DNA from 4 places in the Micromonospora sp. NPDC002575 genome. Region 1 is predicted to be linked to each of the others. Evidence: riboswitches for the same ligand, from Rfam matches in the RefSeq annotation. Region 1 holds a riboswitch; each other region holds the start of a gene.
What was found. Region 1 has a riboswitch for cyclic di-AMP ahead of ACFYWL_RS18260 (C39 family peptidase). Riboswitches for the same ligand answer to the same signal wherever they lie in the genome.

Region 2: it holds a riboswitch for cyclic di-AMP, as region 1 does, so the genes downstream of both, ACFYWL_RS07920 (NlpC/P60 family protein) here and ACFYWL_RS18260 (C39 family peptidase) in region 1, are expected to answer to the same signal.
Region 3: it holds a riboswitch for cyclic di-AMP, as region 1 does, so the genes downstream of both, ACFYWL_RS11985 (coiled-coil domain-containing protein) here and ACFYWL_RS18260 (C39 family peptidase) in region 1, are expected to answer to the same signal.
Region 4: it holds a riboswitch for cyclic di-AMP, as region 1 does, so the genes downstream of both, ACFYWL_RS25775 (coiled-coil domain-containing protein) here and ACFYWL_RS18260 (C39 family peptidase) in region 1, are expected to answer to the same signal.

The regions. Positions count from the first base shown of each region.
Region 1 covers NZ_JBIARA010000011.1:172,631-181,021, reverse strand. The annotation lists gene ACFYWL_RS18290 (ABC transporter permease) at 1-26, shown strand, start outside; gene ACFYWL_RS18285 (ABC transporter ATP-binding protein) at 19-840, shown strand; gene ACFYWL_RS18280 (D-ribitol-5-phosphate cytidylyltransferase) at 985-2,484, shown strand; gene ACFYWL_RS18275 (CDP-glycerol glycerophosphotransferase family protein) at 2,527-4,227, shown strand; gene ACFYWL_RS18270 (hypothetical protein) at 4,244-4,747, opposite strand; gene ACFYWL_RS18265 (helix-turn-helix domain-containing protein) at 4,786-5,883, opposite strand; gene ACFYWL_RS18260 (C39 family peptidase) at 6,045-6,920, opposite strand; cyclic di-AMP (ydaO/yuaA leader) riboswitch at 7,140-7,282, opposite strand; gene ACFYWL_RS18255 (hypothetical protein) at 7,815-8,391, opposite strand, start outside.
Region 2 covers NZ_JBIARA010000004.1:59,672-65,677, reverse strand. The annotation lists gene ACFYWL_RS07945 (helix-turn-helix transcriptional regulator) at 71-616, shown strand; tRNA gene ACFYWL_RS07940 (tRNA-Gly) at 708-781, opposite strand; gene ACFYWL_RS07935 (zinc metalloprotease) at 1,025-2,008, shown strand; gene ACFYWL_RS07930 (pyridoxamine 5'-phosphate oxidase family protein) at 2,080-2,652, opposite strand; gene dcd (dCTP deaminase) at 2,779-3,357, shown strand; gene ACFYWL_RS07920 (NlpC/P60 family protein) at 3,521-4,507, opposite strand; cyclic di-AMP (ydaO/yuaA leader) riboswitch at 4,574-4,714, opposite strand; gene ACFYWL_RS07915 (NlpC/P60 family protein) at 4,925-5,941, opposite strand.
Region 3 covers NZ_JBIARA010000006.1:134,260-142,650, forward strand. The annotation lists partial or broken gene ACFYWL_RS11975 (helix-turn-helix transcriptional regulator) at 7-315, opposite strand; gene ACFYWL_RS11980 (carbonic anhydrase) at 488-1,219, shown strand; gene ACFYWL_RS11985 (coiled-coil domain-containing protein) at 1,402-2,427, opposite strand; cyclic di-AMP (ydaO/yuaA leader) riboswitch at 2,432-2,562, opposite strand; gene ACFYWL_RS11990 (YibE/F family protein) at 2,729-4,228, opposite strand; gene ACFYWL_RS11995 (heavy metal translocating P-type ATPase) at 4,563-6,584, shown strand; gene ACFYWL_RS12000 (hypothetical protein) at 6,695-7,162, shown strand; gene ACFYWL_RS12005 (DUF305 domain-containing protein) at 7,246-7,902, shown strand; gene ACFYWL_RS12010 (metal-sensitive transcriptional regulator) at 8,071-8,373, opposite strand.
Region 4 covers NZ_JBIARA010000021.1:43,721-52,111, forward strand. The annotation lists gene ACFYWL_RS25765 (HelD family protein) at 1-249, shown strand, start outside; gene ACFYWL_RS25770 (cation diffusion facilitator family transporter) at 358-1,272, shown strand; cyclic di-AMP (ydaO/yuaA leader) riboswitch at 1,426-1,557, shown strand; gene ACFYWL_RS25775 (coiled-coil domain-containing protein) at 1,562-2,632, shown strand; gene ACFYWL_RS25780 (SRPBCC family protein) at 2,685-3,134, opposite strand; gene ACFYWL_RS25785 (STAS domain-containing protein) at 3,214-3,576, opposite strand; gene ACFYWL_RS25790 (hypothetical protein) at 3,918-4,061, shown strand; gene ACFYWL_RS25795 (hypothetical protein) at 4,214-4,642, shown strand; gene ACFYWL_RS25800 (cellulose binding domain-containing protein) at 4,855-7,611, opposite strand; gene ACFYWL_RS25805 (hypothetical protein) at 7,840-8,391, opposite strand, start outside.

The DNA of each region.
Region 1 (8,391 bases):
GCGAACAGGAGTACGGCCGTGGCTGAGCACATCGAGGCGTCCAACGACGTCACCGTGACGCTGCCCAGGATCGTCGAGCGCATCCCGACCGTGGTGGTCGACGACGCGCACGTGATCTACCGGGTGCACAAGGGCGCGTCGGCCGGCACCAGCCCGGTGGCCGCCCTGAAGCGGATCGTGTCCCGCACGTCCGCGCCGAACATCCGGGAGGTGCACGCGGTCAGGGGCGTCAGCTTCACCGCGTACCGGGGCGAGGCGATCGGGCTGATCGGCAGCAACGGCTCCGGCAAGTCCACCCTGCTGCGGGCCATCGCCGGCCTGCTGCCGGTCAACCGGGGCGCGGTCTACACCCAGGGGCAGCCGTCGCTGCTCGGCGTCAACGCCGCCCTGCTCAACGACCTGCCGGGCGAGCGCAACGTCACCCTGGGCTGCCTCGCCATGGGCATGCAGCCGGCCGACGTGGCGCGGCTCGCCCCGGAGATCATCGAGTTCTCCGGGATCAACGAGCGCGGCGACTTCGCCTCGCTGCCGATGCGGACGTACTCCTCCGGCATGGCCGCCCGGCTGCGCTTCTCCATCGCGGCGGCGAAGAAGCACGACGTCCTGCTGATCGACGAGGCCCTGGCCACCGGCGACAAGGGCTTCCGCAAGCGCAGCGAGCAGCGGGTGCGGGAGCTGCGGGAGGGCGCGGGCACGGTGTTCCTGGTCAGCCACCAGCTCTCCTCGGTGCGGGACACCTGCGAACGGACGATCTGGCTGGAATCGGGCGTGCTGCGGATGGACGGCCCGACCGACGAGGTGCTGCGCGCGTACGAGGACTTCTCCAACAACAAGAAGTAAGGTTGCGGCATCCGTACGGTGTCGTGCGGGTGTCTTCCCCACCGCGTCGTCCCTGGGGGGCGGCGCGGTGGTTGCGTTAAGGTTCACCCGGCCGCCGTGCGGCCGTCACCCCCTGTTCGCAAACCGTGAGAGTGAGGATCGGCAATGACGCAGGACCACACCACTGGCCCGGACGCCACACCGGAGACCCCGGCGCCGTGGCGGCCCTCGCGGACGGTGGCGGTGGTGCTGGCGGGCGGCACCGGGACCCGGCTCGGCCTCGGCATCCCCAAGCAGCTGCTGAAGATCGCCGGCAAGCCGATCATCGAGCACACCCTGGCGGTCTTCGAGGCGGCCCCCGAGATCGACGAGATCATCGTGCTGATGGCCGACGGGCACGTCCCCGACGCCCAGCAGATCGTCGACAAGGCCGGCTTCCGCAAGGTCAGCAAGGTCATCGCCGGCGGCGACACGCGCAACGCCACCACCCGCATCGCGCTGGACGCGGTCGGCGAGGGCGACGTCAACATCCTCTTCCACGACGCGGTGCGCCCGCTGCTCAGCGGCCGGATCGTCCGGGAGTGCGTCAACGCGCTCTGGACGTACTCGGCGGTCGACGTGGCGATCCCGTCGGCCGACACGATCATCCAGGTCGACGACAACGACTGCATCACCGACATCCCGGTGCGCTCCACGCTGCGCCGGGGCCAGACCCCGCAGGCGTTCCGGTCCGGCACGATCCGCGAGGCGTACCGGATCGCCGCCGACGACCCCGACTTCGCCGCCACCGACGACTGCGGCGTCGTGCTGCGCTACCTGCCGGGCACCCCGATCAAGGTGATCGACGGCTCGGACGAGAACATCAAGGTCACCCACCCGGTCGACGTCCACCTGGCGGACAAGCTGTTCCAGCTCGCCGCCGCGCAGGCCCCCCGGCTCACCGACCGGGGCTACACGGAGGAGCTGACCGGCCGCACGATCGTCGTGTTCGGGGGCAGCTACGGCATCGGCCACGAGCTGACCGAGCTGGCCCGCCGCCACGGCGCGCAGGTCTTCCCGTTCAGCCGCTCCACCACGCGCACCCATGTGGAGCGCGCCGAGGACGTCGAGGCCGCGCTGAAGACCGCCTTCGAGGCCACCGGCCGGATCGACCACGTGGTCGTCACCGCCGGCATCCTGGAGAAGGGCGAGCTGGCCGAGATGGACCAGGAGACCATGGACCGGGTCCTGCACGTCAACTTCGTCGGCCCGGTCACCATCGCCCGGCAGTCGCTGCCGTACCTCCAGCAGACCAAGGGCCAGCTGCTGCTCTACACCTCCAGCTCGTACACCCGGGGCCGGGCCCGCTACGCGCTCTACTCGGCCACCAAGGCCGCCCTGGTCAACCTCACGCAGGCGCTGTCCGACGAGTGGGCCGAGTTCGGCGTACGGGTCAACTGCATCAACCCGGAGCGCACCGCCACGCCGATGCGCACCAAGGCGTTCGGCGAGGAGCCGGAGCACACCCTGCTGGCCGCCGAGACCGTCGCCCAGTCGTCGCTGGACGTGCTGATCTCCGAGCTGACCGGGCAGGTCATCGACGTACGCCGGGCACCGGGCGAGCTGCCCGCCGCGAGCGTGCCCACCCAGCCCAGCCCGGCGTCCGCCCCGGCCACGGCCGGCTGAGGCGTCGACGGCCACCGCGACGGGCGAAGGAAGCGAAGCGACATGCGTGGTGACCTGGTCAGGAAGCTGGCCGCCCGGGTGGCGGCCACCGGCCTGGCGGTGCTGGCGTTCCTCACCCTCGCCCTGACCGGGGCGACGGGTTGGGGGCTGGCGCTCGCGGTGGCGGCCCTGGCCGCCGCCGGCTGGGAGCGGCGGGTCCGCCCGGCCGCCGACAGCACCGCCGAGGCGGTGCTGCTCGCCGCCGGCATCCTCGTCGGCTACTCGCGGCGCCTCGACGCCGGCTTCGACCCGGCGCTGGCGGCGACGGCCCTGGTGCTGCTGGGGCTGACGCTGCTGGTGGGGCCGCTGCGGCAGGCCGGCGACCTGGAGATCCGGGCGGCGAACCTGCCCGTGCGGTCGTGGACCCCGCTGGTCGCGGCCCGGCTGGGCGACGCCCTGCTGGCGCTGCTCGCCGCGGTGGCGCTGGCCGCCGCCCTGGCGCTGCCGGCGGCGGTGGCCCTGCTGGCGGCCCTCGCCGTCGGCGCGGGGGCCGGGGCGGTCGCGGCGGACCTGGCGAGGCGGCGGTTCCGGCCCGGGGCGGGCGGCTCGGCGGTGGCCCGGGCGCTGCGCGCGCACCGGCCGGAGTTCCTGCTGCACTTCTCCGCCCCGCCCGGGTCGGAATACCAGGTCACCATGTGGCTGCCGTACCTGGAGCGGATCGGCCGGCCGTTCTTCGTGATGGTGCGCGAGCCGGAGTTCCTGGCCCCGATCGCCGCGGCCACCACCGCGCCGGTGGTCTACTGCCCGACGCTGAAGGCGATGGACGAGGCGCTGGTGCCGGGCCTGAAGGTGGCGTTCTACGTCAACCACGGGGCGAAGAACAGCCACTGCATCCGGTTCTCGCAGCTCACCCACGTGCAGATCCACCACGGCGACAGCGACAAGGCCCCGAGCGCCAACCCGGTGACGGCGCTGTTCGACCGCAACTTCGTGGCCGGGCGGGCCGCGATCGACCGGTACGCCCGCGCCGGGGTGGACATCCCGGCGGAGAAGTTCGTCGTGGTCGGCCGCCCGCAGGTCGAGTCGATCGAGGTACGCCGCGCGCCGGCCACCGGCCTGGCGAACCCGACGGTGCTCTACACCCCGACCTGGACGGGGCACCACGCCGACGCCAACTACTGCTCGCTGCCGGTGGGCGAGACGATCGTACGAGGGCTGCTGGCCCGGGGCGCGACGGTGATCCTGCGCGCCCACCCGTACACGGGGCAGAACCCGGCGTCGGCGCGGCAGCTCGCCCGGCTCACGGAGCTGCTGGCGGCGGACCGGGCCCGCACCGGGCGGCAGCACGTCTTCGGGGCGGCGGCCAGCCGCGAGCTGTCCCTGGTCGACTGCGTCAACCGCTCCGACGCGCTCGTCTCGGACGTCTCCGGGGTCATCTCCGACTACCTCTACTCCGGCAAGCCGTACGCGGTGACGGACATGGCCGGCGACGGCGACCGGTTCGTCGAGCGGTTCCCGCTGGCCGGCTCGGGCTACGTGCTGCGGCGCGACGCGGGCAACCTCGACGAGGTGCTCGGCCTGCTGCTGGACACCGACCCGAAGGCGGCGGCCCGCTGGGGCACCCGGGCACACTACCTGGGCGACTTCCCGGCCGAGTCGTACGCCGAGGCGTTCCTGGCGGCGGCCCGCCGGGAGCTGGAGCCGGGCTGGAACCCGCCGACCCCGCGCGCCGCCGACGCGATGACCCACTCCCCCACCGCCTGAGCGTCCCGCCCGTCGGTCACAGCAGGTTGTGCCGGCGGGCGAACGCGGGAAACTCCGACCCGGAGCAGGGCAGGCGGGCGCCCGTCGCTCGCAGCCCCTCGATGAGGCTGCCTGCAGCCGCCTCGGTCTGCTTACCCGCACGGCACGCTCCCGCGAGGAGCCAGATGGTGCCGTGCACGCGTGCCCGGTTCTTGCGGGCGACCCTCGTAGCGTCCCGATCATCCGTTATCGCAATGCCTCCTCGCAGCTCAGCCGCAGCGAAGACGGACGCCTCGCCGAGGTTCCGCTCCGTGGCGCCCAGCAACGAGGTCCATCTCGTGAAGCACCGGATCTCATCGAGCGTGTCCAGGCGGGCGACACCCAGCCAATCCGCCTCACACGCCACCGCCAGCTCGGGCCGCATGGCCGAGCCCATCCGGAGCTCCTCGATCACCACCTGCGTTGTCCAGCACTCCGCGTCGATCAGCAGGTCGTGCAGGACGTCGAGCCGGTCGGCGAGAGTGAAGTGGCTAAGCACCATGGTGTCCACTACCAGGACGGGCGTCTGGGGCGGCCGGATCACGGCTCGATCTCCAGGTCGTCGTCGTCCGGCAGGTCGGGCTCGGTGATCTGGCCGTGCATCAGCTCGACAGCCCTGGTTCGGGTGATGCGGCCGGTCCGCAACGCCCCCATCACCGCGTGCGCGTAGGTCGGCGGCACCCGCACCGATGCGAGGTCCGGCTGCGGAACCCAGCCCAGAGCCTCCATGAACTCGGCCCGGGTGGGCCGGTTCTGGCTCCAGAGCCGCCGGGTCGACGCATCGATGGCCTTTGCCTGCTCCGCCTGCCGCAGAGCCAGCAACCAGGAGGTACGGTACCGAGCCGCGTAGCCCACCAGCTGGTCCCGGGTCATCCGGTCGGCATTCCGCGCGGCTGCGAGCACCTGGACGGGCAGCAGCAGCTCCGCTGCGAAGGCGTCGATGGCGGACTCTCGGTGCGTCCGCGAGGCGCTGACACCCAGATCGCTGGAGTATTCGTCGCCAATGATCAGATGGCCCAGTTCGTGCGCGGCCGTCGCCCGGCGGCGACCAGGATCGCCCGAGGTGCTCACCACCGCGACGGCGAGGTCAGCCTCGATCAGCGACGCCCCGTCGCCGGGTAGATTGGTCACCAGCGTCCACTGGCCGGCACGTTCGCAGACCTCGACGATGCTGTCGATCGGCCCATCGTCGATCCCGCACTCTCGCCTGAGCCACTGCGCTGCCTGCCTGGCCTGGTCCTCGGCGGTGACCGTGCCCGGGTAGCGGAGCGGTGGACGGGTCCGCAACACGCCGAGCCCCACGAGTTGCCGTACGTCGCGAAGCCACTCGACGAGGGCGATCTCCAGGCGTTCGGCGGCACGGGCGGCGTCGGTGCCAACCTCCTCGGTCACCGGCGCGGCCCGCCGGGACAGCACAGCCGGCCGTGGCTCGATCAGGTAGTCCATCGACACCCGCAGCACGCGCGACAGTCGCGCCAGTTCGAGGCCATCCAGCCGGCGGGTGCCAGCCTCGACCTTGGCCAGCATGGTGCGGTCGAGGCCCACCGCGCTGGCCAGGTCCTGCTGTGACAGCCCCAGGGACAGCCGGGCGTGCCGCACCTGCTCGCCGACGGAGCACCACTCCTGGTCATCAGCCATAGTGCGATAATCGCACACCCGGGCGTCGGAACGGGCCAGTGCACGAGACCCTCCGGCCGACCGGGAATTGCCGCTTCACCCGCCCGCCCCGGCCTCCCCGGAGACGGCACCGGCCCCGGCTCCCTTCGGAAGGGAGCCGGGGCCGGCGGGGGGAGGGCGTGTCAGGCCGAGTAGCCCCGCGTCGCGGCCCAATGGGCCAGGGATGCGGTGCTGATCCAGTACGCCGGGACGGCCGGGTCCGCCGAGTCGGCGATCCGCACGGTGCGCCCGGAGTCGCGGTAGCCGACGACGGCGATGTAGTGGCCGCCGGGGAAGGAGTGCCAGCCGCCGTCGACGTCGGTGGCGTCGCCGGCGATGTTGACCACGACGCCACGCCCGGCGCTGACCGCCTTCACCACGTCGGCCCGGAGCCGCTCCGCCTCCGCCGAGGTGGCGGCGCCGCCGGGGATCAGCCGGGTCCGGTACGGCTCACCCTTGACCATCTCGTTGAGCACCCGAGTGGTGTCGTAGGCCGAGTTGGTGCCCATCTCGGTGGTGCCGAGACGTGCGGCCAGGTCGTCCTGGGCGCCGTCGACGCCGGTGGCGGAGAGCGCGTTGCGCACCGCCGCCGGGCCGCAGTAGTAGTAGGTGCTCTGGGCCTCGTAGTCGTAGTCGAGGACCTTGGACGAGGGCGGCTTCGGGGCCGCCGGCTTCGCCGTGGTCTTCTTCGGCGTCGCCGAGGCGGTCAGGTCGGGGTTCGGGGTGGCCGAGGTGGCGCTCGGCGACGGGGTGGCGCTGGGCGGGGCAGCGGCCGAGAGCGGCGCGGCGATCCGGGCCTGGGCGCGGCTGGCCGCGTCGTCGAGCCGGGGCGCCACCTCGGTCACGGCGGCGCTGGTGGCCTGCTGCGGGGCGGGGGCGTCGTCGGCGGCGGCGAGCAGCGCACCGGTGCCGGACGCCAGCAGGAGCGCCGCGGCGGAGCCGGCGACGACCTGGTAGGGGCGTTCCGTGGCGAGTCGCCGCAGGTGCCGCTTGAGCTGATCGTTCACGTGTTCCTCCACGGGGCGGGGGCGGAAGCGGAGGCCCCGGGCGCGCGTCGGCGCACGGCGGCACGGACGTGTCCGCGGCCGATGGGGTCCGCTTTCTGGGGCGCCCGCTCAGGCGGGCGTACGAGAAGGGGTGCGACGGTCAGTGCGCCGGCTCGACGGCGGCGGACGCGAGCACCGGGCTCCGTGGTGGAGGAACAACCCGGGGGGTGGGTTCGTGCTGCACGAGGATGGAACTCCTTCCGACACCGCCTACCGGGTTAGCTGACGGATTCGGGCGGGAAGATCGCCCTACCGCAGGCCGTGGCCCGCGGATTCACCCCGGACGTGCAATGGGTCCCCGGTTCGTGATGGTCACGATTGAGCGGGTCGGCGCGGCGTCGCCTGTTGCGATCGGGTACCGCACCGGACGGGCCGACACTACTGGCCGACGGAAGCCCTGCCAACCCCCCGCCACCTGCTTAAACATCCAACGGCCGGCAAATTTACGGGCCATTCGGATACTGACGTGACTCAATGGGACTGCCGACTCATCCGACGTCAGCCGCCCCGCAACGGGACGACGAGCCGCGAATCCCCGGCGAATAACGCCCCCGGTCGAACAGAATGCTCCGCCTGCCCGATCCCCCAAACCCGTGACCCGCCTCACGCCCCACCCACCCCCCGCCCCGGCCCCTCGCCCCCGCCCCCTCACCCCGGCCCGACTCGCCCCGGTGATCAAGAGAAAAGCGTCAGGGTTGATCTCCACGATGACGCAAATCTCTTGATCACCGCACCGAGTCGGGCCGGGCCGCGGCGCACCGCGCCGGGCCGCACCGGGCCACACCGGGCCGCGCCGGACCGCACCGGGCCGCACCGGACCGCACCGGGCCGCGCCGGGCCGGGCCGGGGTGGGTTGGGGTGGGGTGGTTAGCCGAGTTGGGCTGGGTGCCAGCGGGGTGGGTGCCAGCCGAGGGCTTTCAGGGCCCTGCTGGAGGCCGTTGCGCTGGCCGCCGGCACCCGGGCGGGCCGGACCCGCTCGGCGGCGGCGTACGCCTCGGCGGCGAGCGCCCGGGCGGCTTCGGCGGCCAGTTCGGCGTCGTCCCACGCGGCCCGCTCGCGTGCGGCGGCGGCGCGGTAGCGGGCCAGCCTGCCGTCCCGGACGGCCCGGGCCAGGACGACCTCCTGCTCCACCGGGTGCCGCCGGGGGTCCCATCCGCCCCGGCGGGCGAAGACGTCGCAAAGTTGCCCGATGGACAGCTCTCCCCGCAGGTGGGCCGCCGTGGCGGCGTGGTGCAGCCAGCGTTCCCGGGCCGCGTACTCGGCCGGGGTACGCGGGGTGTGCGGCGTCGGCAGGGCGGTCGCGTCGCGGAAGCGCCGGGCGGCGGTCTCCGCCTCGTCGTACGCCTGCCAGGCCCGCTCGGCGGCGTCCTGGGCGGCCGTCCAGGCGGCCCGCCGGCGGCGGGCGTTCTGCGCGGCCCCGGCGGCGGCCACGGCCACCTCCTCG
Region 2 (6,006 bases), on a different contig from region 1:
GGAGATCCACACCCACCCCTCACCCTACGCGGGAACCTCCGCGACCATGTGAGGCGAAGGGAGGTAGGCCATGACAACGCACGTATTCACGTTGGTGCTCGATCGGCAGCCTACCGATGATGAACTGGACACTCTCTGTGCCGAAGGCTGCGATGACGCGGCCTTCGGCACAGAGAACGGCCTTCCGATCGCAGAGTTCGATCGAGAGGCCAGCACGATGGCGGACGCGATCACCTCCGCAGTCAAGACCCTCGACCACGCTGGCCTGACCGCGCTTCGTGTACTCGATCAAGATCTGGTGACGCTTGCCGACATCGCCGGTCGCATCGGGCAGAGCAGAGAGTCTGTGCGGCGATACGCCACGGGCGATCGAGGGCCGGGCACCTTCCCACCTCCGATCAACCCCGCCCGCGAGGGCACCATGTTCTACAGGTGGAGCGAGGTCAGGTCATGGATCCAAAAGAACCTGAAGGTTGAGATCCCAGACAGCGACCCATCGCTGGTGGTGGCGAACCTCATGCTTCAGGCAAGGCAGCACCGCGGACGCGTCGCGCACTGGGGAGTGCTGGTCGAGCTACTCGCCGCCCCAACTCCTAGCGACGGCCAACAGGGCTAATGGCACGCCAATGGCACGCCGCATGATCGTTGACCTTGAAACCTCGAAGGCCCTGGCTCGGGACTTGCGTCCTGACCAGGGCCTTCGTGCGTGGAGCGGGTGACGGGAATCGAACCCGCACTGTCAGCTTGGGAAGCTGATGTTCTGCCATTGAACTACACCCGCAGGCGGACCCACTGTACCCGACGCCGTCGCCGCCTGCACCCAGGCACCCCCTCACGTGCTCCACCATCCCGACCACGCCGACACCCCGGCGACCAAGATCCGCAGGCCATCGATGGTGCGTAGGATTTTCACCGCGGCAACATATGCCCATTCTCAAATCTCTCGATCGGTTGTAACGTCTCCCGCACGTTCAAGCCACGGCGCGACACACCCCCTGCCGCGCCGCCAGAAAGAGGTGGGCCCATGGGACTCCGTCCCAACCTGCTGACCCGGCGCACCGCCGGCGTCGCGTCGACGACCCTCGCGCTGCTGCTCAGCACCGCCGCCGTGGGTGTCGTCCCGGCCGCTTCGGCCTTCTCCGCCGCCCCGACCGAAGCGTGCGCCGAGCCGGCCGACGTCCACTCGGACGCCCGGGTGAAGGCCGGCGCGCACGCCAAGCACGAGCCGAACGAACTGACCGCGAAGGAGACCCGCGAGCGGGAGGCCGACCTCGCCGCCGCCCTGCGCGAGCGGGCAAACTTCCGGGTCGGCGCCGGCGCCGCGGCGCTCGCCACCGTGACCATCCCGGTCATCGTGCACGTCATCCAGGAGGACAGCACCCGCGCCGGTGGCAACATCCCCGACTCGATGATCAACTCGCAGATCAGCGTGTTGAACCAGTCCTACAGCGGTGCCACCGGCGGCGCGGCCACCGCCTTCAGCTTCCAGCTCCAGAAGATCAACCGGGTCACCAACCCGGCGTGGTACCCGATCGTGCAGGGCTCCTCGGCTGAGCGCTCGATGAAGAGCTCGCTGCGCGAGGGCGGCAAGAACACGCTGAACGTCTACCTCGGCGAGCTGAGCGACGACCTGCTCGGCTGGGCCACCTTCCCGAAGCGCCGGCTGGACAACATGGACGGCGTCGTCGTGCTGGGCGAGTCGCTGCCGGGCGGCACCGCCACCAACTACAACCAGGGCGACACCGGCACTCACGAGGTCGGCCACTGGCTGAACCTCTACCACACCTTCCAGGGCGGCTGCTCCGGCTCGGGCGACGGCGTGAGCGACACCCCGGCGGAGGCCTCGCCGGCGTACCAGTGCCCGACCGGCCGGGACACCTGCACCGCGGCCGGGCTGGACCCGATCACCAACTTCATGGACTACACCTACGACACGTGCATGTACCAGTTCACCGCCGGCCAGGCGGCCCGGATGCTGACCGCGTGGGACGCCTACCGCGCCCCCTGACGTACCACTGCTGTTGATCGCCCCGGTGCCGGCTCCGTCTCCCGACGGGCCGGCACCGGCGTCTGTGGGGGTCAGGCCGCCGCACGATGGGCACCGCGCCCGCCGAGGGCCGACCGCCGATCCGGTACGCCCACAGCGCCCCCGCCCGAGGCGGTGCCAGCGGCGTCGGCGGCCCCGGGGTCGAGCCAGACCTGCACGGCGGGCCGGTCGGTCGCCTCGCCGGGGCGAACGGTGCCGGCGTCGCCGCGCCGGGCCAGCATCGCCACGTCGACGGTGAACTCGAAGAGCCGCCAGTCCACCTGCGGCGCGGCCCGCCCGATCTCGGCGAGCCGGGCCACCCGGGCCTGGTCGGTCACCGGTCGGGCGTGCCCGGCCACGTACGCCTCGTCGTCGCTGTCCTCCGGCGGGAAGGAGTGCAGCGCGTAGCGGCCGTCGCGTTCGAGGTCGCGCCGCTTCGGCGAGTCGACGACGAAGCAGAAGAGCCCCTCGTCGGTGATCACCGGGGAGACCGGGTGCACCCGGGGCCCACCGTCGGCGCGGACGGTGGCCAGGTAGCCGAAGCCCGGCCCGTACTGCTGCATGAGGTGACGGATCCCGTCGGCGAGTCGTGGCTCGTCAGCGGCGAATTCGGACCAGGAAGCCATGCCGACATCCTATCGAACACCTGTACGACACGCGAAGCGCGACGCGCGGGTCGGGCACCCGATTCGCAGGCTCGCTCACCAGCCCCGCTGACCAGGCCCGCCGACCCACCTCGCTATGGTGTTGCGATGCTGCTCTCCGACCGCGACCTCGTCGCCGAGCTGAAGGCCGGCACGCTCGCGCTGGAGCCGTTCGAGCCGACCCTGGTGCAGCCGTCGAGCATCGACGTACGCCTCGACAAGCTCTTCCGGGTCTTCAACAACCACCTCTACACGCACATCGACCCGTCCGTGCAGCAGGACGACCTGACCTCCATGATCGAGGTGCCCGACGGCGAGCCGTTCGTGCTGCACCCCGGCGAGTTCGTGCTCGCCTCCACGCTGGAGGTGATCTCGCTCGGCGACCAGCTCGCGGGCCGGCTGGAGGGCAAGTCGAGCCTGGGCCGGCTGGGGCTGCTCACCCACTCCACGGCCGGCTTCATCGACCCGGGCTTCACCGGCCACGTCACGCTGGAGCTGTCCAACGTGGCGAACCTGCCGATCACGCTCTGGCCGGGCATGAAGATCGGCCAGTTGTGCATCTTCCGGCTGTCGTCGCCGGCCGAGCACCCGTACGGTTCGGCGGTCTACGGCTCGCGCTACCAGGGCCAGCGTGGCCCTACCCCGAGCCGCTCCTGGCAGAACTGGCGCACCTGGCCGCCCCGCTGACGCCGACCCGCTGACGCCGCCCCACTGACGCCGACCCGCTGACGCCCCGCTCCGCTGGACGCCCCGCTCCTCCTGGGGCGCGCTGCGCCGCCCTCCGCCACAGGGGTGTGAGAAGGGGCCCCTTCTCGACCGTATGCGTTAACAAGGGGCCCCTCCTTGCACCTCAGGAGGGGCGGCCGAAGCTGTGGATCGGGCCGTCGTCGACGCGCTTCATCTTCACCGGGACGCCGGCCCGGGAGGCGTGCACCACCCAGCCCCCGCCCACGTACATGCCGACGTGGTGCAGGTCGGAGTAGTAGAACACCAGGTCGCCGGGGCGCAGGTCGGCGCGGCTGACCCTGGCGGTCACCGACCGCTGCTGGGCCGCGTTGTGCGGCAGCGAGACGCCGGCCTTCGCCCAGGCGGCCAGCATCAGCCCCGAGCAGTCGTACGAGTTCGGGCCCTCCGCGCCCCAGACGTAGGGCTTGCCGATCTGGGCGCAGGCGAACTTCACCGCCGTCCCCGCGCCGCCACCCGGGTAGGACGCCGGGCAGGGGGCGGGCTTCAGCGGGCCGCCGCCACCGTTGCCGTACACCTTCAGCCGCAGCTTCTGCAGGCGGTCGATCTCGGCGTTGATCTGCTTCCGCTTCGCGGCGAGCTGGGCCTCGGTGCGGGCGAGCTGGGCGACCATCTCGTCGAGGGGCTGCTTCTTCGCGGCCAGCTCGTCGCGGAGGTCGACGACCGCCTGGACGTCGTGCTGCTGGCGCTGGGCGAACCGGTCGAGCAGCTCCAACTGCCCCATCATCTGGCTCGGCGTGCGGCTGCCGAGCAGGGCGTTGACCACCGAGATGTTGTCGCCCTTGTACGCCTCGACGGCGAGGCCGCCGACCTTCCTCATCGCCTCGTCCACCTGGCGCTGGAGCGGCCCGATCTGCGCGGCGAGCGCGTCGGCCTGCCTGCGCTTGGCGGCCAGGTCCTGGCGGGTGGCGTTGTGCCGCTCGATGAGCGGTTCGAGTTTGTTCCAGTCCTCGTCGATCTGCCGCTCGATCTCGGCGACCGAGGGGTCGGCGTGGGCCACGGTCGGTGCGCCGGTCAGGACGACGGCGACGCCGACCAGGGCGGCGAGGGCGGTGGTGCAGCGTGACCAGCGGGTACGCGGCGCAGCCGGCATCCGGTCGGCGTCGGCCGTCCGGCGTGACGGGCGCCGCGGGGCATGGTGTGCCACCGGGCTCCGTTCTCCTTCTTCCTCTACCGCCTACCGGGTTAGCTGACGGGTTCGGGCGGGAAGGGAGAGCGCCCTACCGCAGCGCCGCTGCGGATTCACCCCGGCGTACCTGGGTCCCCGGCTCGCCCGGAGGCGACTCGGCGGTGTCGCACCGTCACCGCCCGGCTGGGCGGTGCAGCTACCGGCCGACAATTGGCCAGAGTAGAGACGGGCGTCATCGCTTCGCAACCCGACGGGCCGTGACACACCGTACAGGCCCCTCGTCGGCTTCGATGCCCGCCGCACGCCGAAGGCCCCCGGTCGGGTGACCGGGGGCCTTCGGGCGGTGCTGCGCGGCGCGGCCTTCGCGGGGGCCGGTCCGGGTCAGCCGGGTCGGCGGAAGCCGGCCACCGGCATGGTGTTGATGCTGCTCACGTTGACCGGCTTGCCGGCCCGGGGCGCGTGCACCATCTTGTCGTTGCCGATGTAGAGGCCGACGTGGTGCAGGTCGCTGAAGAAGAACACCAGGTCACCGGGGCGGGCCTCGGAACGCGGGATGGCGCGTCCCTCGTTCCACTGGGCGCCGGTGAAGTGGGTCAGGTGGATCCCGGCGGCCTTGTAGGCGTACTGGGTCAGGCCCGAGCAGTCGAACGAGTTCGGGCCGGTGGCGCCCCAGACGTACGGGTCGCCGACCTGGGCGCAGGCGGTCCGGATGGCGGTGCGGGCGGCCGAGCTGACCACGCCGGTGACCGTCGGGCAGCCCTCGGTGGACACCACGGTCTTCGGCATCGACGCCTGGAGCCGCTTGATCTCGGCGTTGATCTTGGTCTTCTTCGCCGCCAGCTCCTTGGTCTGCTTCTCCTGGGAGGCGATGAGCGTGTCGAGCTTCTGCTTCTCGGTGTCGTACTTCGCCCGGACGGCGAGCACGCCCTCGACCTGCCTGCGCTCCTGCGCGGCGAGCCGGTCCAGAATGGTCAGCTGCTCGGCGAGGGTGCCCGGCTTGGTGCTGACCAGCAGCGCGCCGATGTCCTGCGACGGGCCCGAGATGTAGTAGCGGGAGGCGAGGTCGCCGACGCGGTTCATGGCCAGCTCTGTCTCGAGCGCCAGCGGCTCGATCTTCTTCTGCACCTCCGCCGCCTTCTCACGGTTCACCTTGAGCTGGGCGCGGACCTTGTTGTACTGCTCGATGGTGGGCTCAAGCTGCTCCCACTGCTTGTCGATCTGCGCCTCGATCTCGTCCACCGACGGCTCGGCGTACGCGGGCGCGGTCAGTGTCCCGGCGCCGACGGCGACCGCCGCGACCAGGGTGAGCAGGCGGCGTGCGAAACGGCGGGCACCACCCGGGCGAGCGGTTGACCGTTCCGGGGCATGACGATGAGGGGGCATGGTTGCCACCGGCACCGACTCCTTCGCAACCGACCGCCGGGCGCCTCGCGAGAGGGAAGATCGAGGCAGACGACCCACAG
Region 3 (8,391 bases), on a different contig from region 1:
CTGGTCGGTGGTGAAGAGGGCGAGGAGGTCGCCGACCTGGCGGTCCGCCTCGGCGGGGTGGCGGAAGTGGCCGCTGGGGTTGACCGTGTATTCGTTGCGCCGGCCCACCCGGGTCCGCCGCAGGTAACCGCCGGCCTCCAGGTCGGCCACGATCGCCTGGGCCGCCCGCTCGGTGACGCCCACCTCGTCCGCGACGTCGCGCAGCCGGGCGGTCGGGTTGCGGGCGATGGCGAGCAGGACGTGGCCGTGGTTGGTGAGGAACGTCCAGTTCCGGGTGCTCCCGTTCCTGCCTGCTGTCGTCGCCATGTCGGACATGTTAGGGCTCGGCGACGACGCCCACGCCCCTGGGCCGGCGCGGGCCGGAGCGCGGGCCCGCGCAAGCCCTTCCCAACGCAGGAAATGTGTATCACGTAACGCTTGACCTGCCTTTCGCTGCGTGTGACCGTGGGGGAACTGGTCGTGCGCGTGAATGGCGAGGTGGTGGGGCATGGAGCAGTCCAGCATGTCGGTGGCTCAGTCGGGCTCCGGGCAGCTCGACCCCCTCCCGTCCATCGGGCGACCGGGCGAGCCGGGCGCTCCCTGCACCCCGGGCCGGGCCCTTGCCGAGCTGCACGCCGGCAACCACCGCTTCGTCACCGGCACGCCGCGCCACCCCAACCAGGACGCCGACCACCGGGCGGCTGTCGCCGACGGCCAGCACCCGTTCGCGGTGATCGTCGGCTGCTCCGACTCCCGCCTCGCCGCCGAGATCATCTTCGACCGTGGCCTGGGGGACCTCTTCGTGGTCCGCACCGCCGGGCACACCGTCGGCCCGGAGGTGCTGGGCAGCGTGGAGTACGCCGTGACCGTGCTGGGCACCCCCCTGGTGGTGGTGCTCGGCCACGACTCCTGCGGGGCGGTGCAGGCGGCCCGGGCGGCGGCCGGCACCGGCAGCCAGCCCGCCGGCAACCTGCGGGCCGTGGTGGACGCCGTGCTGCCCAGCCTGCGCCGGGCCGCCGAGCGGGGCATCGAGGACATCGACGAGATCGTCGACATCCACATCGCGTGCACGGTCGACGCGATGCTCGACAGGTCGACCGTGCTCGCCGCCGAGGTCGACGCGGGCCGGTGCGCGGTCGTCGGAATGTCGTACCGGCTCAGTGCCGGCGGGGTGCGGACGGTGGCCGCCGTGCCGGCCGCCATGGCCGCGGACGCCACCCCGACCCGCGCCGCCGCCTGACGCTCACCGCCGCCTGACGCACAACACCGCCCGGCGCTCACCGCCACCCGGCGCCCACCGCCTGGCGCTCGCCAGCCCTTGGCGTTACGACCGTCGCCTGCCGCACACCACTGCCCGAGAACCGACGAGAGGGGCCGCCCCCGCAGCGGGACGGCCCCTCTCGGCATGCGCGGCACGCGGCGTCAGAGCAGCGACATGTGCACGTGGTCGGTGTGGTTGGACGGCCCGCTGTAGGAGCTCCAGCCGTTCGCCGGGAACCAGATCTGCCGGTTCCAGATGACGTAGTAGATGCCGAGCCGGTCGGCGTTGCGGATGAGGAACGCGGCGAGATTGTTGCCGTACATCCGGGTGTCGTTGTTGTGCCAGGGGGAGAAACCGCTGTTCTGGAGCGACCAGTCGCAGGCCCGGCCCTTGGGGTGCTCCCACGGCCCGCCCGGCCGGTAGCAGCCCACGAACCGGTTGAAGCCGGCCCGCTTGACCTCCTTGTAGGCGTGCAGCGTGCGAGGCGTGACACAGCCGGAGGTGGTGGGGTCGTTCTCGCTGCACGACTCCGGCCGCCAGCTGCCGTCCGACGACCGGCCCGGCGCGATCCTCGCGACCGGGGACGTGGCGTTGACCAGGCCGCCCGTGAAGCCCTTGCCGCCGACCAGCGCGAGCGCCTTCTCGGCGTCGTGCTTCTTCTTCGCCATGACCGACGCCTGCTTCTGCTGCTCGCGCACCTCGGCGTCGAGCGCGAGCTTGGCCTGCTCGGCGCGGTTCTTCGCCGCGCTGACCTCGGCCAGCTTGTTGGCGTTGACCATGTTCAGCTCGTCGAGGGCGGAGGCGCGCTTGACGAACGAGTCCGGGCTGTTGCTCTCCAGCAGCATCGCCATCGCGCCGACCCGCCCGGTCCGGTACGACTGCGCGGCCATCTCGCCGACCTGCGGCGCGAGCGCGTCCAGCTCCTCCTGAGCCTTGCGCACCTCGTCGGCGAGCTGCGCCTGGCGCTTCTTGGACTTTTCGAGCTTCGACTTGGCCTGGACGTAGTCCCGGTTCGTCGCCTCGATCACGTCGGTGATGAGCTGGGGCTCGTCGTCCTCCTCGTGCCCCGAGGGTTGGGGGGCGGCGGCGGGCAGGGCGAGCGCCGGGGCGGCCGGCCCGGCGACGACCGCCAGGGCAGCGAGCACGGCCACCACGGGTGTCAACCAGCGGTGCAGGGGTGCCGTCACAATGTTCCCTTCCATCGACCGCCGACCGGGTTAGCTGACGGGTTCGGGGCGGAAGCGGCCCCTACCGCTCGCGCGGATTCACCCCGGGCACCTGGTTCCCCGGCTCGCCTCGCGGCGATTGGGCGGCGGCACCGCAGGCGCCGCTTCGCGCCTTCGGCGGTGACCGGCAGCGAGGTTACCCGAGAGGCCATGCGGGGAGCTACGTCCGGATGCCGACTAAAAGCGTCATTTCGTAATCGCCGTCGGTAATCAGTGATGCGCTTCTCAGGGCGGATGCCGCCATCGGTCACGCTGCGAAGTGTCACCATGCGGTGTCCGTGCCTCCTTCTCGGTGCGGCCGTCCGGCCGGGGGGTGGGTGGTGGCCTGGTCGTCGGGGAACCCCCCGACCGCCCGGCCGCCGCCGAGCGCCTCCAGCGCGAGATCGCGGTCCGCGGTCCGCCGTCCGCCCCCGCGGGTACGCGCCGCCGGCACGTCCCCGCCGCCCGCCGGGCCGGGGCGGGTCGCGGCGGCGTGCCCCGCCGTAGGGTGCCCTGTGCCGGTGTGCCCCGCCGTGGAGTGCCCCGCTGCGTTGCGCCCCGCCGCCGTGCGTCCCGCCGCCGTGCGCTCCGCCGCTGTGCGTCCTGCCGCCGTGACCACGGCGGCCAGCCCGGTGGTGAGCGGCACGGCGGCGATCAGGCCCAGCGTGGCGACCGCGCTGCGGACGATCTCCTGGGCGAGGAACTCGCTCGTCAGGATCTCGGTCACGGGGCGGGAGTCGGCGGTGAGCAGGAGCAGCAGCGGCAGCGACGCGCCCGCGTACGCCAGCACGATCGTGTTGACCGTGGAGGCGATGTGCGCCCGGCCGACGCGGGTGGCCGCCCGGTAGAGCTGCAACCGGGACAACCCCGGGTTGGCGTGCGCCAGCTCGGTGACCGTGGCCGCCTGGGTGACGGTGACGTCGTCGAGCACCCCGAGCGAACCGATGATGATGCCGGCCAGCAGCAGGCCGTGCAGGTCCACGTCGCCCCGGAACATCGACAGGGTGGTGGCGTCCTCGCTGCCGTACCCGGTGAGGTGGGTGGCCGCCGTGGCCAGGGTGCCCAGCAGTCCGGTGAGCACCAGGCTGCCCAGGGTGCCGAGGACGGCAACCGACGTCTGCGCGGTGACCCCGTGGGTGAGGTACAGCACCACGAACATGATCAGTGCGGAGCCGACGACGGCGATCGGCAACGGCGACCCGCCCGCGCCGATGCCGGGCAGCACGAACGTCAGCAGAATGGCGAAGGTGGCGGCGAGCCCGGCCAGGGCGGCCACCCCCCGCCAGCGGCCGAACGCGACGATCGCCAGCGCGAACACCACCGCCAGCCAGATCAGCGGGGTGCCGCGCTGGTGCTCGGCGATGTTGTAGGCGCTCGCCGCCGGGTCGGCCGGGTCGGTCAGTTTCACCAGCACGATCCGGTCGTCGACGGCGACGGTGGGCGCGCCGGGGCCGGTCGGGATCGGCGTCTCGACCTGCTGCCCGGCGTCGGGCCCCTGCTCCACCCGGACGGTCACCGTGCCGCACGGGCCGTCCGCGACGCCCGGCCCGCCGCCCTCCGGCGTCTCCGGCTGCGGCGGGCACTCCTCGGTGACCACCCGGGTCACCGTGCCGTGATAGCGGGGCACCGGCGAACTGCCGTCGACCTCCGGGCCGCCGTCGCGGGGCCACAGGACGGCCGCCGCGATCACGGTGATCACGAAGAGGGGGACCACGGTCGCGACGAGGACCCGCCGCACCCCCGGTGGGGTGGGCGGAGCGGGTCGGTTGTGGTCGGCGCCCATCGACGATCTCCAAACGGTGTCAGCGCGGGATACGGCTCGGCGGCCCGGACGGTTCAGCGTCGCGGGCGATCGATCCGGGCCGACTGCCCGGACGACCACACCCGGTCGACCCCTCGGGGACCCGCCCGCCCCCGAGGACCGCCCGAAGCCCCGCCCCTCCTCACGAGCCGCCGGGAGCGGACCGCGTCCCATCGCCCGGAATCGTAGCCACCCTCACCTGCGAACGCAGGTCGGCCGACACCATGTCGGCGACATGGCGGTGTTCCGGGCGCTCTGATACCGCCATGTGCCCGACACGCTGCCGTTTCGACGGGCGGCGGGGCATGTTGGAACCATGGCCCACGACGCGCACGCCAACCACGCCGGGCACGACAAGCACGCCGGGCACGACCCGGAGATGTTCCGCCGCCGGTTCTGGGTCTGCCTCGCGCTGACCCTGCCGATCGTCGTCACCAGCCACATGGTGATGGACTGGTTCGGCTACTCGCTGGAGTTCCCCGGCCGGGCCCTGGTCGGCCCGGTGCTCGGCTCGGCGGTCTTCTGGTGGGGCGGTTGGCCGTTCCTGGTCGGCGCGGTCCGGGAGCTGCGCGACCGGGCGCCCGGCATGATGCTGCTCATCGCGATGGCGATCAGCGTGGCATACGCCGCGTCGCTGGCCACCAGCGCCGGCGCGTTCGACCTGGACTTCTGGTGGGAGCTGGCGGCGCTGGTCACCATCATGCTGCTCGGGCACTGGCAGGAGATGCGGGCGATCGGCCAGGCCCGGGGCGCCCTCGCGGCGCTGGCCGCGCTGCTGCCCGACGACGCGGAGCGGGTCCGCCCCGACGGCGGCGCCGAGCGCGTCCCGGTGGCCGAGTTGCGCGTCGGTGACGTGCTGCTGGTCCGGCCGGGCGGTCGGGTGCCGGCCGACGGCCGGGTCGTCGACGGGGCCGCCGAGCTGGACGAATCCATGATCACGGGCGAGTCCCGTCCGGTAGCCCGGTCGGTCGGCGACCGGGTGGTGGCGGGCACGGTGGCCACGGACTCGGCGATCCGGGTCGAGGTGGAGGCCACCGGCGAGGAGACCACCCTCGCCGGCATCCAGCGCATGGTCGCCGAGGCGCAGCGCTCCAGCGGCCGGGCCCAGGTGCTCGCCGACCGCTTCGCGGCCTGGCTGTTCTACGTCGCCACCGCCACCGCCGTGGTCACGGTCGTGGTCTGGTCCGCCCTCGGCGACACCGACGAGGCCGTCGTGCGGACCGTCACGGTTCTGGTCATCGCCTGCCCGCACGCGCTGGGGCTCGCGATCCCGCTGGTCATCGCGCTGTCCACGGCGGTCGCGGCGCGCTCCGGCATCCTGGTGAAGAACCGGCTCGCGCTGGAGCGGATGCGCACCGTCGACGCGGTGCTGTTCGACAAGACCGGCACCCTGACCCGGGGCGAGCACGCCGTGACCGGCGTCGCGGCCGTCGCCGGCACCAGCGAGGACGAACTGCTGCGGCTGGCCGCCGGCGTCGAGGCGGACAGCGAGCACCCGCTGGCCCGCGCGATCGTCGCCGCCGCCGAGCAACGCGGCGGTCCCGCGCCGGCCACCGGCTTCCGCGCCCTGCCGGGCCGTGGGGTGCGGGCCACGATCGACGGCACCGAGTACGCGGTGGGCGGCCCGGCGCTGCTGCGCGAGCTGGGCGCGGGCCTCCCCGCCGAGCTGGAGCAGGCCACCGCTGACTGGGCTGGGCGGGGGGCGGCCGTGCTGCACCTGGTCCGCCTTCCCGGCACGGTGCTCGGCGCGCTCGCCCTCGCCGACGAGGTGCGCTCCGAGGCCCGCGAGGCGATCGCCGAGCTGCGCGCCCAGGGCATCCGCACCATCGCGATGATCACCGGGGACGCCCGGGCCGTGGCCGACGCGGTCGCCGCCGACCTCGGCTTCCGTTCCGGGGTGGACGAGGTCTTCGCGGAGGTGCTGCCGGCCGACAAGGACGGGAAGGTCACCGAGCTGCAACGACGGGGGCTGACCGTGGCGATGGTCGGCGACGGGGTCAACGACGCCCCGGCGCTGGCCCGCGCCGACGTGGGCATCGCCATCGGGGCCGGCACGGACGTGGCGATCGAGTCCGCCGGGGTGGTGCTCGCCTCGTCCGACCCGCGCGGGGTGGCGGCGGTCGCCCGGCTCTCCCGGGCGTCGTACCGCAAGATGGTGCAGAACCTCGCCTGGGCGGCCGGCTACAACGTGGTGGCCCTGCCGCTGGCCGCCGGGGCGCTGGCCTGGGCGGGGGTGGCGCTGAGCCCGGCGGTCGGGGCGATCCTGATGTCGGCGTCCACGATCGTGGTGGCGTTGAACGCCCAACTGCTCCGCAGGGTCCGCCTCACCCCCGGCTGATCCCGGCCGGGGCCGCAAATCCGGCGTGCGCGTCGGGCCACGTTCCGCGCCCCTGCATCCACGGGCGAGGCGAGGCAGGTCGACCTCGGGCGAGGCTCTAGCGTGGTGGTGTGCGGACGACGACGGCGGCGGCGGGCGGGCGGTGGGGTCGCCTCGCGCTGCTGCTCTGCACCCTGGTCGGCCTCGCCGCCATGCACACCCTCGGCCACGGCGCACACTCCGGCGGCACCCACGCCGGCCACGACGGGGCGACACCACGCGACGGCCACCCCGCCCCGGCGGTGCACGCCGAGGCCGCGGGTGTCCCCGGGGCGCTTGTCGGCGGCGCGGGTGGCGCTGTGGCGTTCCCCGGCAGCGCGGGCGGTGGTCGGGCCGACGGGCCGTCCGGGTGGAGCGTTTGCCTGGCGATGCTCGGCGCCCTCGGGGTGGCCCTGCTCGTCGCCGTGCTCCTGCTGACCGGTGCCCGGGCACCCGGCCCGCCCGGCAGGCAGGCCGGTGGCGTGCCCGCCGGACCGCGTGCCCCGCCACCCCGCCCGCTCGGACTTCGGCTGGCCGAGGTCTCGGTGTCGCGTACGTAGGACGGCCCGGCGCGGTGCCCGGCTCCGCCGGTGACCCGCGTCCCCGTCCTGCCCACGCACGTGACGAGACCGAAGGATTCACCGTGACCACTCGTACTGTCGCGCGCCGCGCTGCCCTGGCCGGCGCTGCCCTGACCGCCGTCCTCACCCTGGCCGCCTGCGGCTCCGCCGGCCACGGCTCGCCCAATCACGACGAGCCGGCCGCCGGCGCCGCCACTGCCAGCTCCATCGCTTCCGGGGCTCCCACGCGCGGGTCGGCCGCGTTCGGCGACGCCGACGTGATGTTCGCCCAGATGATGATCCCGCACCACCGGCAGGCCGTGGAGATGGCCGAGCTGGCCGAGACCCGCGCCGCCGACGCGGAGGTCAAGCGGCTCGCCGCCGCGATCAAGGCCGCCCAGGCCCCGGAGGTCGCCACCATGACCGGCTGGCTGGCGGGGTGGGGCCGGCCGGTCCTGTCGCCCGCGCCGGGGCACGGGCACGGCATGCCGGAGATGGACCACGCGATGCCGGGGATGATGTCCGAGGCGGACATGACGAAGCTGGCCGGCGCGAGCGGCGTCGACTTCGACCGGAAGTTCCTGCGCACGATGATCGCCCATCACGAGGGCGCGATCACCATGGCGCGGGAAGAGTTGGCCGAGGGGGCGAACCCCGAGGCCAAGGCGCTGGCCCAGCAGATCGCCATTAGCCAGCAGGGCGAGATCGACCAGATGAGGAAGATCCTCGCCCGGCTCTGACGGCCGGATCGGACGGCCGGGTCGTGCTGTGCGCCATGCCGGCGAGGTGGGGGTATCCGCGGCTCGGGATGCCCCCATGTCGCCGACATGAAGTTGATCAAGCGAGTGTCGGTCGCGCCGGGGAGTCGCGCCGCGGTCGCGGTCGCGGCCTTCGGCGCGCCGGCGGCGTCAGCCGCGCTTCATGAGGCGGCCGACGGCGGCCATCATCTCGGTGGCCATCTCGTCGGCCCGGCCCTCGACGGCGCCCTCGTGCAGGCAGTGCCGGGCGTGCCCGTCGAGCAGGCCGAGGGCGACCTTGTCCAGGGCCGCCTGGATCGCGGAGATCTGGGTGAGCACGTCGATGCAGTAGCGGTCCTCGTCGACCATCTTCTCGATGCCACGGACCTGACCCTCCACGCGGCGGAGCCGCGCGAGCAACTGGTCCTTGCTGGCGGTGTACCCCCGGGTCGGGGCGGGCATGGGTCCGGTCATGCGACCGAGATTAACATA
Region 4 (8,391 bases), on a different contig from region 1:
GTGGAGGGCACGGTCGGGGTGATCACGCCGGTGCCGCGCCGCGACGAGGTCGCGGGCTGGCTGGCGGGCCGGGCCGCGCCGCGCCTGCAGGTGGTGACCAGCCTCCAGGCCAAGGGCATGGAGTACGACGGGGTGGTGCTGGTCGCCCCGGGCGAGATCCGGGCCGACCCGGGCTCGGGCGTGCGGACGCTGTACGTGGCGCTGTCCCGGGCGACCCAGCGCCTCGTCACCATCGACCCGACGGGCTGACCGCCCGCCCCGGCCGTGCCCTGGCCGGACCGCTGTCGATCACTTGCACATATTGCGATGTGAGCATAGATTGGGCCGGTCGAGGGGTCACGGACGGAGGGTGTGGGCGTGGGCGCAGGGCATGACCACCACCACGGGGCGGCGAACGTGTCGGCCCGCCACTCGGGGCGGCTCTGGGCGGCGTTCGCGCTGCTCGCCGCGCTGATGATCGTCGAGGCGACGACCGCGCTCGGCACCGGCTCGCTGGCGCTGCTCTCCGATGCCGGGCACATGTTCACCGACGTGCTCGGCATCGGCATGGCGCTCGCCGCGATCACCGCCACCCGCCGGGCCACCGCCGACCCGCAGCGCACCTTCGGGCTCTACCGGCTGGAGGTGCTCGCCGCGCTCGGCAACGCCCTGCTGCTCAGCGGCGTCGCCGTCTACGTCCTGGTCGAGGCCGTCCGGCGCTTCGGCGACCCGCCCGAGGTGACCACCGGCCCGATGCTCGTGGTGGCGGTGCTGGGCCTGCTCGCCAACGTCGCCGCGTTCGCCCTGCTGCGCAGCGGGGCGAAGGAGAGCATCAACCTGCGCGGGGCGTACCTGGAGGTGCTGGGCGACCTGCTCGGGTCGGTCGGCGTGATCGGGGCGGCCGTGTTGATCATGGCCACGGGCTGGTGGTGGGCGGACCCGGCGGTGGCCGTCGCGATCGGCGTGTTCATCCTGCCCCGCACCTGGCGGCTCGGGCGGGCCGCGGTGCGCATCCTGGTGCAGGCCGCGCCGGAGCACCTCCAGGTGACCGCCGTGCACGACCGGCTGGCCGCCGTGCCCGGCGTGGTCGAGGTGCACGACCTGCACGTCTGGACGCTGACCTCCGGCATGGAGGTCGCCTCGGCGCACCTGACCATGGCGCCCGGCGCGGAGGTCGGCGCGGTGCTGACCGCCGCCCGCACCGCCCTGCACGAGGACTTCCACATCGAGCACGCCACGTTGCAGGTCGAGCCCGGAGCGTCCCGCGACGGCTGCGGGCCGGCCGGCTGGTGAGACCGAGAGCCATCAATTTTCGCGACATTCGCGGTCGAATGGCCGACTTGACAGGTTTCATCCGCGTACCCTCCGTCACGGAGGCAGCGCTGGCCCCACACGCACCGGTAGGCTCGGCCCCGGCCATCGCCGGGCGGCGCCCTCCGGCGCCTGTGGTGGCCGCCGCCTAATCGCCCGCGGGCGAGCCGGGGAACCATGTGTGTGGGGTGCATCCGCTCCAGAGCGGTAGGGATCTTCCGTCCCGAACCCGTCAGCTAACCCGGTCGGCGGCTGACGGAAGGACACGCACATGCCAGTAGTGGCACCTGTAGGAAGGATCGCCGCCCGGGTGGCGGCGGCGCTGGCGCTGACGCTCGCCGTCGGTCTCGGGGTCGCGCCGGTGACGCCGGCCGGGGCCGCGCCGCCCGTCGGCCTGCTCGCCGCACCCGGCGACGACGAGGAGGGCGGCACGCCCGCCCTGCGCGCCCAGCTCGAGGCGGCGAGCAAGGGCTACCTGGAGGCCAAGACCGCCCTCGACCGGTCGGTGAAGCGGCAGCAGCAGCTCGGCGGCCAGCTCAAGACGGTCGAGGCCGAGCTGGTCACCCGGGGCGCCAAGGTCGGCGAGATCGCCGGGGTGGCGTACAAGAAGGGCCGGCTCACCGCCGCCTCGGTGCTGCTCGACAGCAGCTCCCCCGAGGGGTTCCTCGACCGGGCCGCCGCGCTCGACACGATCGCCGCGAACGAGGACCGGGCGCTGCGCGAGCTGCTGACCACCCGGGACGAGGCGACGAAGACCCGGCAGGCCCTCGACGGCGAGATCCGCGAGCAGCGCAAGCAGGTCGCGTTGATGGGCAAGCGCAAGGAGCAGGCCGAGCGGGCCCTCACCGTGGCCAACAACAAGGCCAGCAGCAGCGGCGGCGGGTCCAGCCCGGGCGGCTCCTCCAGCGCGAACGCCACCCCCGCGAAGCGCAACGCCGACGGCTCCTGGCCGGCGGAGTCGTGCAGCGTCAACGATCCCACCCCGGCCAACGGCTGCATCACCCCGCGCACCCTGCACGCGCTCAACCAGGCCAAGGCCGCCGGCTTCACCCGGTACGTCTCCTGCTACCGGCCCGGTGGCTCCGGCGAGCACCCGAAGGGCCGGGCCTGCGACTTCGCCGCGCAGAAGGGCGGCTTCGGCGGCGTGGCCACGGGCGGGGACCGCACCTACGGCAACAACCTGGCGGCGTACTTCGTGCGCAACGCCGACCGGCTCGCCGTGCTGTACGTGATCTGGTTCAAGCAGATCTGGCTGCCCAGCAGCGGCTGGAAGGCGTACAGCGGCGGAAACGGGGACCCGTCCAGCGACCACACCAACCACGTGCACCTGTCGGTGATCTGACCCGCGCCCGCCCCGGGCGGCCCTCCCCCGTCGGGGCGGGCCGCCCGGGGCGCTACGCCGTGCGACCAAGCACCTCGCCGAGCCGGCGGGCCAGCCCGAGGTGCGCCGAGCGGGCCTGCCGGAAGGCGTACGTGAACAGCGGCGTCGGCGCGGCCAGGGTGATCTCCACGTCGACGCGGAGCAGGCCGTCCGGCTCGTCGCGCAGCCGCGTGTGATTACGCACCGTCGTGGAGGGCCGCTGCCGGGCCACCGTGACGATCTCGTCGTCGGTCACCACCAGCACGTCCGCCTGGTATGTCACGCCGAAGCGCAGCGGCCCGGCGGCGAGCTGGTCGGTGATCGCGTAGCTGGCCAGGGCGCCCGGCCGGGGCGGCAGCCGGCGCACCCGCGTGATCAACGGATGCAGCTCGGTCTGCCGGGCGGGGTCGCTGAGCAGCGCCACCGCCTCGGCCCGCGGGCAGCGGGCCTGGACCGAGTACTGGAAGCTGTCGCGCCGGGGCATCCGTCGATCGTCCCCCACCCGGGGGCGTGGGGGAAGAGTCGGGCCGCCCCGGCACCGGAAACCAGCGTCGGCGGCCTCGTCAGGCGCCCGGCAGCACCTCGGGGGTGGCCGTGCCGGCGAGGTAGGGCTCGGGGGCGCCGAACAGCCCGAGCAGGCCGGTCACCCAGAGCTGCCGGTGCACGAACCGGCTCGGCTCGGTGACGATCAGCTTCACCCCGCTGACCTCGGCGGTCTGGAAGCCGGCCACCATCGCGCTGATGCCGACCGAGTCGATGAAGGTGACGAGGCGCATGTTCAGCTCGATGCGGGCGGGCCGGCCCTTGGTGAGCACCTCGGCGATGGCTTCACGCACCTCGTACGCGGTGTCGACGTCGATCTCGCCGCGCGGGGCGATCTCGATGACACCACCGGAAAGAACCGACTTCACGATCGACAGGCTCACGCGAGCACCTCCACTCGCCCGTTGACGGGCGCCTCATCAGTACGCGGGCCGCGACCGAGAGTATTCCTCCGATGGCCTCGGTCGCCACCCCTCGGGATGAGCAATTCGTGGATCAGGGCAAAACACGTTGCCCTTATCCGGACTTTTCAGATCCTGTTTGCCGGACGACCGGCCCGGGGCCGGTGTCGCCGACCCAGGGTAGCGGTCTCCTCCGACCTTTGCGCGCACCCCGCACTTCGGGCGTGTGCCCCACCCGGCCGCCACCCGCGCGACTCGCCGCCGTTGCCCGCCCCGCCTAGCATCGGCGGCGTCCACACCCGTGACACGGAAGGGACCACCTGATGATCCGGAGACTGGCCGGCCTGGCCGGCGTCGGCGCGCTGCTCGCACTCATGCTGGCCTGCGGCTTCGGCGGCGCCGGGGACGACGATGACGATGACGACGACGACTTCGCCCGGGGCTCGGCGGTGGTGTCCGTACGCTGAGGGCACGGCCGGCACGCCGGGGGTTTGCGGCGGCGGCGGGCGGGGCACTGCCCCGGTGGGCGGACCGCGCCGGGCGTGCCGGCGGACCGCCCACCGGTCTCACGCCGCAGTCCGAAGTGGCCGCAAGCTTCGGCACCCGAGGAGGTAGCACGATGTTCGGAACCAACCTGCTGGAGCGCCGCAGCAAGCCCGAGCGGATCGCCGACCAGGCGTGGCAGCACCTGGCCTCCGCCGTCGTCTCCGCCGGCGACAGCGTCCGCGGCACCGCCCGCTCCGCCCGGCGCAGCGGCTCGGGTCTCGCCGACGACGCGGGCGACCTGGTCGGCTCCGCGGGTGAGCTGGTCGGCTCCGCGGCCGACGAGGCGCGCCGCCGGGCGGTGCTGGCCTTCGACGCGCTCGCCGGTCGCCGGCCCGCCCTGCCCTGGGGGCTGCTGATCGGGGCCGCCCTGGCCGGCGCGGCGATCGGCTGGGCCGCCGGCTCGGCGGCGCGGGCCGCCGGGCGTCGGGGCGAGCGCGACGTCGAGGAGATCGAGTTCGTCGACGTCGACCGGCCCAACTCCCCGGTCGGCCTGGACGGCTGAGCCTGGACGGCCGGCCGTCGCCGCCGGTCCGCCGAGGAGCGCCCGAGGCCCGGGCGAGGACCCCGAGGCCCCGCCGAGGAGCGCCCGAGGCTCGGGCGAGGACCCTGAGGCCCGGCGAGCACCCGAGGCCCTTCGAGACGTGAACCGGGCCGGCCTCCGTGCGGGGAGGCCGGCCCGGGGTTTCGGGCCCGCGCGGGGCGGTCAGGTGGCGGTCAGTTGGCCGTGCAGGTCAGGATCGCCGGGGTCGAGTCAGCCCCGGTCCCGCTGGCGACGAAGCCGAAGGTGGTGCTGCCGCCGACGGGCAGCGTCCCGTTCCAGCCCGCGTCCCGCACCACGACCTGCGCCCCGGTCTGGGTGTAGGTGCCGCCCCAGAGCTGGGTGATCTGCTGGCCGCCGGGGAAGTTCCAGACCACTCCCCAGAAGCTCTTCGGCGTGCCGCTGTTGTTCTTCACGGTCACCTCGCCCTGGAAGCCGCCGGACCAGGAGGTGGTCACCTTGTACGTCGCCGAGCAGGCCCCGGCCGGAACGGGCGTGCCCGTCGCCGGAGGCGTCGTGACCGGAGGCGTGGTGGCCGGCGGGGTCGTCGCCGGCGGGGTGGTGGCCGGCGGGGTCGTCGCCGGCGGGGTGGTGGCCGGCGGCGTCGTGGCCGGCGGGGTGGTCGTCCCGCCGAGCCGGTCGGCGACGATGATGCCCCGCCCGTTGGTGCCCAGGTAGGCCCGCCCGTAGACGCGCGGGTCGCCGGTCAGCGCCTCGCCCGCGTTGCCGTACTGGTGCCTGTCGTCGTTGATCCGGACCCAGGCCGCGCCGGTGTTGTCCGACCGGAACAGGCCGGCCTGCCCGTCGACGGTGCCGAAGGTGAACACCGCCGGGTACGTCTGCCCGGGGGCCGCCTTGCCGAAGCCCACGTTCACCGCCGACGACACCCCGGCCTGCTTGACGAAGGTGGCCCCGGAGTCGGTCGAACGCCACAGCCCGCCCTCGCCGGCCAGCCAGATGTCGCCCTCCTTGCCGGGCACCGCCTTGAACTTCACGTTCCCGGTGCTCGGCAGCCCGGTGGCCGCCGACGCGGTGAAGCTCGCCCCGCCGTTGCTGCTGACGTAGAACTTGCCGCCGGAGAAGCCGTAGAACTTGTTCTTGTTGACCCGGTCGGACTCGACGACGGCGTTGGCCGGGATGCCGGTCGCCGCGGTCCACGAGTTGCCGAAGCCCACCGAGCGGACGACCTGCTGGCCGGGGTCGGCCGGCGACCAGACGAACTGGCTGCCGTCGGCGGACGCGGCGACGGTGCCGCCGTTGTTGATCCCGCCCGGCTCGCTGCCCTGGAACCAGTTGGCCCCGCCGTCGGTGGAGAACGCGACGTGGCTGTCGTTGGGGCGGTCGGCGTCGGTGAAGTTGCCGGCCCGCACCAGCACGGCCGGGTTGGTCTCGGCGTAGTCGATGCTGGTGGTGCTGGTGAAGACCGGCTGGCTGAAGATCTTCGCCGGCACGGCGTCGAGGTCGGTGTGCCGGAAGCCGCCGAGGTCGCCGAGCGCGCTGACCAGCGGGGCCCCGGTGGGCGGGCTGACCAGGTCGAACACGGCGGTCTCCTCCAGGCCCTTGACCATCGGCTTGATGGTGAACTGGCCGCCGGTGTCCCACTTGGTCAGGTCGGTGCTGCCGTAGATGGTCGCGCCGGTGCCGTACATGAACCGGTTGGAGTCGTGCGGGTCGATCTCGACCGACTCGTTCATCCAGCCCAGCTTCGGCGTCTCCTCCGGCGGGGCCGGGTTGGTGCCGAAGGTCAGCCACGGCACCGAGGAGATGTCCATGGTGTACTTCTTGCTGCGGTCCGGGTAGCTGGTGAACTCCCAGATCCGGGACCAGGTCGCGCCCCCGTCGGTGCTGCGCCAGAAGATCGCGTCCGGCCACCAGGAGATCTGGGTGGCCACCATCAGGGTGTTCGGCTTCTGCCGGTCGATGGTCAGGCCGGAGTAGCCGAAGTAGGCGTCGGAGCTGGACGACGGGATCGGGCTGATCTGCGTCCACGCGCCGGTGGCCCGGTTGAACTTCCACACGTCGCCCTTGGCCCCGTCGTACGGGCCGCCGGTGTCGCTGGTGGCGATGTACAGGTAGCCGCCCACCGGGTCCACGACGCCCTTGTGGGCGAGGTAGCCGGTCGGCTGGCCGGGGATCCGCTCCCAGGTGGCCCCGCCGTTGGTGCTGCGGTAGACCGGGTTGGCCTTGTCGGCCACGCCGACGTAGATCGTCTGGGTGGCGTTGCCGGCCGTGCCCGTGCTCTTGTCGAACGACACCCAGGTCAGGCCCTGGTTCTGGCTCTGGTAGCCGGTGCTGTCGTTCGGGTCGGCCCGGTAGTTGCCGACGTTGGGGAAGTTGGCGACCTTGGCCCAGGTCGCGCCGTAGTCGGTGCTGCGCCACAGGCCGTTGCCGCCCTCGGCGCCGTAGTAGATCGTGCTGTTCTTGTTCGGGTCGACGGCGAGGCGCTCACCCATGCCCCGGCCGGGCATGTTGCCGCCGTTCTTGAACGGCAGCTCGGTGACCTGCCAGGTCGCGCCCTTGTCCGACGAACGCAGGATCGCGCCCTTGTTCGGGTCCCAGTCGTTGGTGTACATGCCGACGGCGGCGTACACCCGGTTGGTCTGCACCGGGTCGGTGGCGACGCTGACCACGCCGTTGTAGCCCCACTTGTCCGCGCCGACCCAGTCCAGCAGCGGCGTCCAGGACTGGCTGGCCTGCTCCCAGCGGTACAGGCCGCCGATGTCGGTGCGGGCGTAGATCAGGTTCTTCTCGGTGGGGTTGAAGACGACGCCGGGGACGAAGCCGCCACCGTCGATCCGCACGTTCTTGAACGAGTACGGCTCCGCGGCGGCCGCGACCGCCTCGGTGGACGGGGCGACGGTGAACTGAACGGCCACGACTGCCGTGGCGGCGGCCAGCACGGTGGTGACCGCGCCGACGAGACCTCTCCGCATCTGCGGTTTCCTCTCGGGGATGCCCGTGATGGTGGGACGAGCACGACGTCGGCGGTCGACGGACGACCGTGCCCGGACCCGACGTCGGGGCGCGGGAAGCCTGCCCGGGCTTCCCACCGGCACGCGCGGCTCCCGCTGCCGAGGAAGGCATTCACGGTAACCTCTACCGGGCCGAGTTAGGAAGCACTCCAAACAAACTCGCCCGGCCGGCGGACCGGCGACGGCCGATCAGTCGAGGTGGTAGACGTACCCGTCGCCGACGGCCTCGCGCCGCACGCCCAGCCCGTCCACCGGCCGAAGCTCCGCGCCCTGCCACGGCGTGCCCGCCGTGTACGCCGGCAGCACCACCACCGTACGCACCCCGACCCCCCGCAGGTACGCCACGGACGCGGCGTCCGGGAAGCCCGCGCTCGCCGCCCGGATCTCCTGCTGCTTGGCCGGGACGAACGACGCCAGCCCGTTGACGATCTTCGGGAAGCCGTCGGTGGACCAGAGCATCACGTGGAACTCCCGGATGCCGTCGCTGGGCAGCACCAGCGCCGGACCGCGCAGCCCGTGCATCGCCGCCGGCGCGACCGGGGCCGGCACGTGCGGGGTCCGGTTGACGCCCTCGGCGAGCACCAGCAGCACCGGCAGCACCAGCACCAGCCGTCCCCAGCGCCGCCACCCGCCACCGGGCCTCCCCGCCGCAGCCGGCTCCGAATCGGTGTCGATGGTCAGCGCGCCGGCGGCCAGGACGCCCAGCAGCAGCGTCGTCCACAGCACCAGCCGGCCCGGGGT